Regions from separate parts of the Kitasatospora sp. NPDC048540 genome, predicted to be linked through region 1. Evidence: riboswitches for the same ligand, from Rfam matches in the RefSeq annotation. Region 1 holds a riboswitch; the other holds the start of a gene.
The links. A riboswitch is a leader RNA that binds a small molecule or an ion and turns the genes downstream of it on or off. The one in region 1 is predicted to bind magnesium.

Region 1 (3,399 bases):
CGGCTTCGCCATCGTGGTGCGGCACGGCAGCGCGCCGGGACTGGCCGGGGTGCGGCGGGAGCTGCAGTCCGCGCCGGAGCTGCTGGCGCTCGGACCGGTGGCCGTCCTGCACGCGGTCGCCGACCACGTGGTCGACCGGTACCTGGAGGTCGCCGACGCCTTCGAACGGGACGTGGAGGAGCTGGAGACCGCCGTCTTCTCGCCCGAACGCACCGACGACGCCGGCCGGATCTACCAGCTCAAGCGCGAGCTGATGGAGTTCAAACGCGCCGTGGTGCCGCTGGGCGGGCCGCTGAAGCGGCTGACCGACGGCTCACTGCCGGGCCTGCCGGCCGGCCTCACCGCCTACCTGCGGGACGTCGCCGACCACCACGCCCAGGCCAAGGAGCGGATCGCCGCCTTCGACGAGCTGGTCTCCTCCGTCCTGGACGCCAGTGTGGCCCGGCTGTCGCTGCAGCAGAACACCGACATGCGCAAGATCAGCGCCGGGGCAGCCCTGGTCGCGGTGCCGACCATGGTGGTGGGCATCTACGGCATGAACTTCGACCACATGCCGGAGCTGCGGTGGACGTACGGCTACCCGGCGGTGCTGGCGCTGATCGTGACCGTCTGCGTGGTCGCCTTCCGGGCGTTCCGCCGCAACGACTGGCTCTGACCGGCGCCCGCCCGGCCGCGCCGCCGCCCGCTACAGCCAGTCGCGGCGCTTGAAGACCAGGTACAGGCTGCCGCAGACCAGCGCCATCAGGCCGATCGCGAACGGGTAGCCGAACGCCCACTTCAGCTCCGGCATCTCGGTGAAGTTCATCCCGTAGACGGTGCCGATCAGGGTCGGGGCGAACAGGATGGCGGCCCAGGAGGAGATCTTCTTGATCTCGTTGTTCTGGGCGTGCCCGGCCTCGGCGAGCTGCTTCATCTCCTCGTTCTGGGCCTGCGAGACCAGGGTGGCGTTGACCGTGAGGATGTTCTGCAGCATCTGCCGGAAGCCGTCGACCCGCTCGGCCGCGGTGGTCGCGTGGTCGGCGACGTCGCGCAGGTAGCGCCGCAGCTCCTCGTCGGTGCCGTACTTCTCGAAGCCGGCCTCCAGGCTGCCCATGATGTCCAGCAGCGGGCGGGTGGCCCGCTGGAACTCGATCACCTCGCGGGAGAGCTCGTAGATCCGGCGGGAGACGCCGGGGTCGCCGCCGAACACCTCCGTCTCGATCTCGTCGATGTCGTGCTGCAGCCCGGCGATCACCGGCGCGTAGCCGTCGACCACCGCGTCCAGTACCGCGTACAGCACGGCCTCGGGGCCGAGCGCGAGCAGCTCGGGGTCGCCCTCCAGCCGGCGGCGGACCGCGGACAGGTCGGGGGACTGCGAGTGCCGGACGGTGACCACGAAGTCAGGGCCGACGAACAGGTGGATCTCGCCGAAGTCGACCGCCTCGTCGTCGTCCAGGTAGCGGGCGGCCCGCAGCACCACGAAGAGGGTGTCGCCGTACCGCTCCAGCTTGGGCCGCTGGTGGGCGACGATGGCGTCCTCGACGGCCAGTTCGTGCAGGCCGAAGCGCTCGGCGGCCTCGGTGAGCTGGGCCTCGGCCGGGCGCAGCAGGCCGATCCAGGCCATCGTGCCGGGCTTGCCGGGGATCTGCTGGTAGATCTCGGCCAGGCTGCTGGGCGCCTCGACCCGGTGCCCGTCGCGGTAGACCGCGGCGTCCACCACGGACCGCTCCAGGGTGGTCGCGGCGCCCCGCTGCTCGGGCCTCGGGTCCATCGAGTGTTCGGGGGCGAGCACCACTTCCGGGCGGGGCGTGGCGGCGGGACGGCTGAACGGACGCTTGCTCGCGCGCACCGCGCGCACACGCCAGTCGGACATGGCAGGAACCTCCACGGATCGTGGTCCGCCGCGGACCGACGGCGCGCTGCCGCGCGAGGGCGGCGGGCCACGGGCAGGAAGGCGGAGAGGGGCCGCCCCGGCCGTGGCCGGGCACGCCCGCACGGCGGCGCACCCGAGGGCGGACCGCGGCGGCGGTCAGTCCCGGAGGGAGCCGGGGGCGGGGGACGTGCGGCGGACGGGGCACGGGACGCAGGACGTGAACGGGGTCATCCCGGGGTGGGGCCGACTTCGGCCCGGACTACTGCACTCCACCGCTCTCACCTCCTCGCCGCCGGGGCGCCCGCGGGGGCACCGGATCGCGCACACAGGAGATTCCCCCGGGCAGCACGGATACGCCCGCCGACCGGATGGCACCCCTGAACTCGTCAGAGCTTTGGCACGCCACGGCGTAGCACCCCTGGGGTGCAGCCACTTGGGGTCACCCCTTAGGCCGGGGAGACCTGTCCTGAACCTGGGCGTCTCTCGACGTCGTGGGGTCAGTGGCCTGTGTCCGTGGCGACGCCTCACCGAACGAGGTGCCTGCACAACTGCGCACCAGTCTAGCCCCGGCGCGTGGGGCCCCCGACCACCGGCGCCCCCCGCCGCGGTGCGGCGAGGGGCGTTGGTGCAGATCCGTTTCGCCCACCGGGGCGGCCGTCACAGGGCGGTCAGCTCGACCCGCCGAGCTGCGGGAACAGGTCCAGGAACGGCTGGGTGGTCACCGAGATGCCACGGCCGAACGGGTCGTCGAAGTCCCAGATCAGGAAGAGCAGGAACCCGATCAGCGCACTGAACACGCCCGCCAGGAACAGCTCGCGGCCGGAGCGGCGGATCTGCAGCGTGAAGATCATGCCGACGGTGACCAGCGCACCGACGATCAGGCCGAACCACACCACCCCCGGCATGGTCGGGCCGGTGCTCTGGCCGCGGGAGTTGCGGGTCTCGTCGGCGATCGCGATCCGGTCCAGGATCGGCTGGTAGGTCTGGGCCTCCAGGTCGTTCTGCGGGGTCCGGCCGGCGGCGTCCGCGCGCAGCTTGGCCAGCAGCTCGGTGCCGCGCGGTGAGATCTCGCCCTGCTCCTCCATGTGCGTCCACTCGGTGTCGACGACGAAGGACACGTACGCGTCGACGTCGGACCGCAGCTGGTCGCGGAAGTCCGCGGGGTAGACCTGGGCGCGTTCGCTCACCTCGTGCAGGGACTGTGCCTCCCGCAGGATGTCGTCCTGGGCCGCGCTGCGGGCCTCCCACACGCCCGCGATGGCGAGCCCCAGGACGATCGCGTAGACCACGCCGATCATCATCGTCATGTACTCGATGACGTCGGGGGTCTCCGTCGGGTCGTCGTCATCGGCGACCCGACGGTGTCTCAGTAAGACGACCGCCACGACGACGGCGCACGCCGCCAGCATGGCGATCGCCAGGGCCAACCACTCCGACATGGGCACACTCCAGTCCGGGAAATCGACGGTCAACGTGGTCGTGCCGGTCTCAGGACCGGCTGCTCCGGCCGCCGCGGGCGGTCCGTGAGCGGGGCTTGAGCGCCGCGG
Region 2 (3,399 bases), on a different contig from region 1:
GCGATGCCGGCGGCGTCGTTCCCGGCGTTCGCCGCCACCAGACCCGGTCCGGCGACCATGGCGACGGCCGCGATGCGGCGCCATCCCCGACGGCGGCCGGCAGGCGCGGCAGGTGCGGCAGGTGCGGAGGGAGCCGGGAGCGCGGTGGCGGGGGAGGTGGCCGCCGTGGCGGGCACGGTCGGGGTGGTGAGGTCGCGGGTCACTTGAGGAGCCTCCGGAAGTGCAGGCGGCCGCGCTCGGGCAGCAGGGCGTCGAGGATGTCGTCGGCGAGGATCCGGCCGAGCGGGCGGCCGGCGTCGTCGACCACGAGGAGGGAGCTGGCGCGGGCGGCGACCAGGTGGTCGGCGGCCTCGGCCAGGCGTGTGTCCGGGCGTACGGTGACCGGCGGCGCGAACTGCGCCAGCCACTCCGCCAGGTCGCCGACCAGTGCGGTGTCCTCGGCCACCGCTAGGTCGAACAGCGGGATGTCGCCGACCAGCCGGCCGTGCTCGTCCAGGACCGCGACCGCGTCGATCTCGGTGCGGTGCTCGGCCTGCGCGGCCAGTTCCGCCCGCACCTGGGCGATCGTCCGGTCGGGGCGGGCGGTCACCAGGACGGTGGTCATCGCGCCACCGGCGGTGCCCTCCCGGTGGGTGAGCAGGGTGCGTAGTCCGGCCGCCTCATCGGCGGGCATGCGGGTCAGCAGGGCTTCGCGCTCACCCGGGTCGAGGTCGCGCAGGGCGTCGGCGGCCTCGTCCGGTTCCATCTCGTCGACCAGCCGGGCGGCGTGCTCGGGCGCCGCCTCGCGGAGCAGGTTCTCCAGCTCGGCCGGCTCCATCTCCTCCAGGGCGTCCGCGGCCTGCTCGGGTTCCAGCCAGCCGAGCAACTGCTGGCGTTCGTGGCGGCCGAGGTCCTCGAGGATGTCGGCGAGGTCGGCCGGGCGCAGCCGGTGCAGGGCGGAGCGGGAGGCGCGCAGTTGCACCTCGGCCGGCCCGTGGGTGGCCTGCTCGCCGAACGGGGCCACCGACTGCCAGTCCAGGACGCGTTCCGGGGTGGGCCGGACCTGCCAGCGGCGCGGGCCGAGGCGGCGCAGCAGGGTCGGCAGCGAGACGTCCACGCCGACCAGGACGGTGCGCCCGGCCAGCGGCGTCAGGTAGAGGTCGGCCGCGCGGGTGACCTGGATGCCGTCGACGTCGACGAGCTGGTGGTCCATCACGTCCCGGGCGAGCAGGACCTCGCCGGGGCGCCGCGCGTAGTCGCGCAGGTCGACGCGGGCGGTGCGCAGCCGTACCTGCCCGGCGCCGACGGTGTCGATCGCGCTCGCGGCGAGGAAGGCCCGGCGGCGTCCGATGCGGATGATCAGACCGGTGACCGGCGGATAGGGCTCGGGTCCGTAGAGGCGGGCGACGACGTCGACGACGCGGCCCACCTCCTCGCCGGACTGGTTGGTGACCGGGCCGCCGATCAGTCCGGCGAGGGACACCAGGGAGGCACGGACGGCGCGGGTCGCGGTGGTGCGGCGCGAACTCTCGGCCCGCCGGTCGCGAAGCCGGGCCGTGGTGGACATGAGCAGAGTGGTGGCAGCCACGAGGAACACCCCCTCGCCCCGGTCGGAACGGGGCATCGGGCAGCCCGGGACAGCCCACTGCATCCTCCGGCCGCAGGCTGTGGAGTGCCCGGGAGCACGGCGGCGCACCCCCGCCGGACGGGCCGGTGGGGGAGAGCGCCGGGTGCGCGGCGATCAGAGGAGGAGCGGTTGCCGCGGGTCGCTGAAGGACGGCGAGGACAACACGGTGAAGGGCCGACTATGGCCCGGACTACTGTCCATCACGCCTCCTTCCGGTCCCGGCCACGACTCGATGTCATGGCGGCGCGGCAAGGTGAGAGCCGGGAACGACCCGGCACACCCCAACTCGTCAGAGCTTTGGCACTCCACGGCGTGTCCCCGGCCGATCGGGGAAGCCACTTGGGGTCACCCCTTAGGTCGGGGAGACCTGTCCTGATCCGGAGCGTCTCTCGACGGGTGGGATCAGTGGCCTGTGTCCGTGAAGACGCCTCACCGAACGAGGTGTCTGTTCAAACCGGCATCAGCATAGGCCCCGGTCGCCCCGGCAACCCAATCCTTGACCTGACCTTGACCGGTCCCTGCCCGGCGGGAGGCGGCCGCGCGCCTGCAGCGCGCCTGATTGCCGGCGCGATCCGCATCTGCCGCACGCAGCTCCTGCCGGCGTTCGCCGATCAGGCCACGGGCCCCGCCGGCAGCAGGTGCGCGGTGGAGTCCCGTGGCCCGAACGGACGGGACGTCAGCGCAGGCCGCCGGACGCGAGGATGACGTCCCCGGTGATCCAGCGCGCGTCGTCGGAGGCCAGGAAGGCCACCAGCGGGCCGTAGTCGTCAGGGGTGCCCGTGCGGCCCAGCGGGGTGTCGGCGACGGCCTGTACCTCCTGGGCCGAGCCGGGGAATCCCATGGCCCTGGTGCCCTCGGTGTCCGACGGTCCGGGCATGATCGCGTTGACCCGGATGCCGCGCGGACCGAGCTCCTTGGCCGCCACGATGGTGAACGCGTTGACGGCGCTCTTGGAGGCGACGTAGAGCGAGGAGTACAGGGGGTGGGTGAGCGTGCCGGCCGTCGAGACGTTGACGATCGACGCGGTGCCGATGTCGTCCTGCCCGGCCAGGGCCTGCGTGGTGAGGATCGTCCCCAGCAGGTTCGTGGTCATCTCGCGCTGGAACTCCTTCTCGGTGATGTCCGACAGCGGTGCGAAGGTGGCGACGGCCGCGTTGTTCACCAGTACGTCGACCGGTCCGTACTCCTCGCGCGCCCGATCGAACAGACGGCGCACGTCGCCGCCGCGGGCCACGTCCGCCCGGACCGCGATCGCCCGGCCGCCGGCGGCGGTGATACCCGCGACGACCCGCTCGGCGCCCTCGGCGTCCTCCCGGTAGTTCACCACGACGGCCGCGCCGGTCCCGGCGAGGGCCTTGGCGATGCCCGCGCCGATGCCCTTCGACGCGCCCGTGACGATCGCCGTACGGGCGGTGTTGTTGCTGCTCACAGTGGCTCCTCGAACGTTGATGCTTGCGGAAGTCACCGTAGGAACGCGAATTACTATTAGGAAGTACCTACTTTTTTGTAAGCTCGTGCTGTGATGGAAACCCAGCAGGTCGCGACGGCCGCCCGGCTCCTGGCCCACGACACCTTCGACAAGAAGTGCGCGCTCCGGCCGATCATGGACCAGACGACGAGCCGCTGGGCGACACTGATCATCTCGGCCCTCGTCGCCGGCCCGCACCGCTTCGCGCAACTGCACCAGCGAGTCGGCGGCATCAGCCAGAAGATGCTGTCCCAGAACCTCAAGGCGCTGGCCCGGGCCGGGCTCGTCGACCGCCAGGTCGCGTCCACCAACCCGCCGCAGGTCA

Region 2: linked by a shared signal. The riboswitch ahead of AB0D08_RS20780 (CBS domain-containing protein) and the one ahead of AB0D08_RS29405 (magnesium and cobalt transport protein CorA) in region 1 are both predicted to bind magnesium.

The regions. Positions count from the first base shown of each region.
Region 1 covers NZ_JBEZIR010000096.1:718-4,116, reverse strand. Annotated here, with positions in the region: gene AB0D08_RS29410 (magnesium and cobalt transport protein CorA) at 1-655, shown strand, start outside; gene AB0D08_RS29405 (magnesium and cobalt transport protein CorA) at 686-1,852, opposite strand; M-box (ykoK) riboswitch at 2,221-2,395, opposite strand; gene AB0D08_RS29400 (hypothetical protein) at 2,521-3,291, opposite strand; partial or broken gene AB0D08_RS29395 (hypothetical protein) at 3,341-3,399, opposite strand, start outside.
Region 2 covers NZ_JBEZIR010000051.1:7,497-10,895, forward strand. Annotated here, with positions in the region: gene AB0D08_RS20775 (divalent metal cation transporter) at 1-203, opposite strand, end outside; gene AB0D08_RS20780 (CBS domain-containing protein) at 200-1,567, opposite strand; M-box (ykoK) riboswitch at 1,880-2,054, opposite strand; gene AB0D08_RS20785 (SDR family oxidoreductase) at 2,283-3,035, opposite strand; gene AB0D08_RS20790 (helix-turn-helix domain-containing protein) at 3,129-3,399, shown strand, end outside.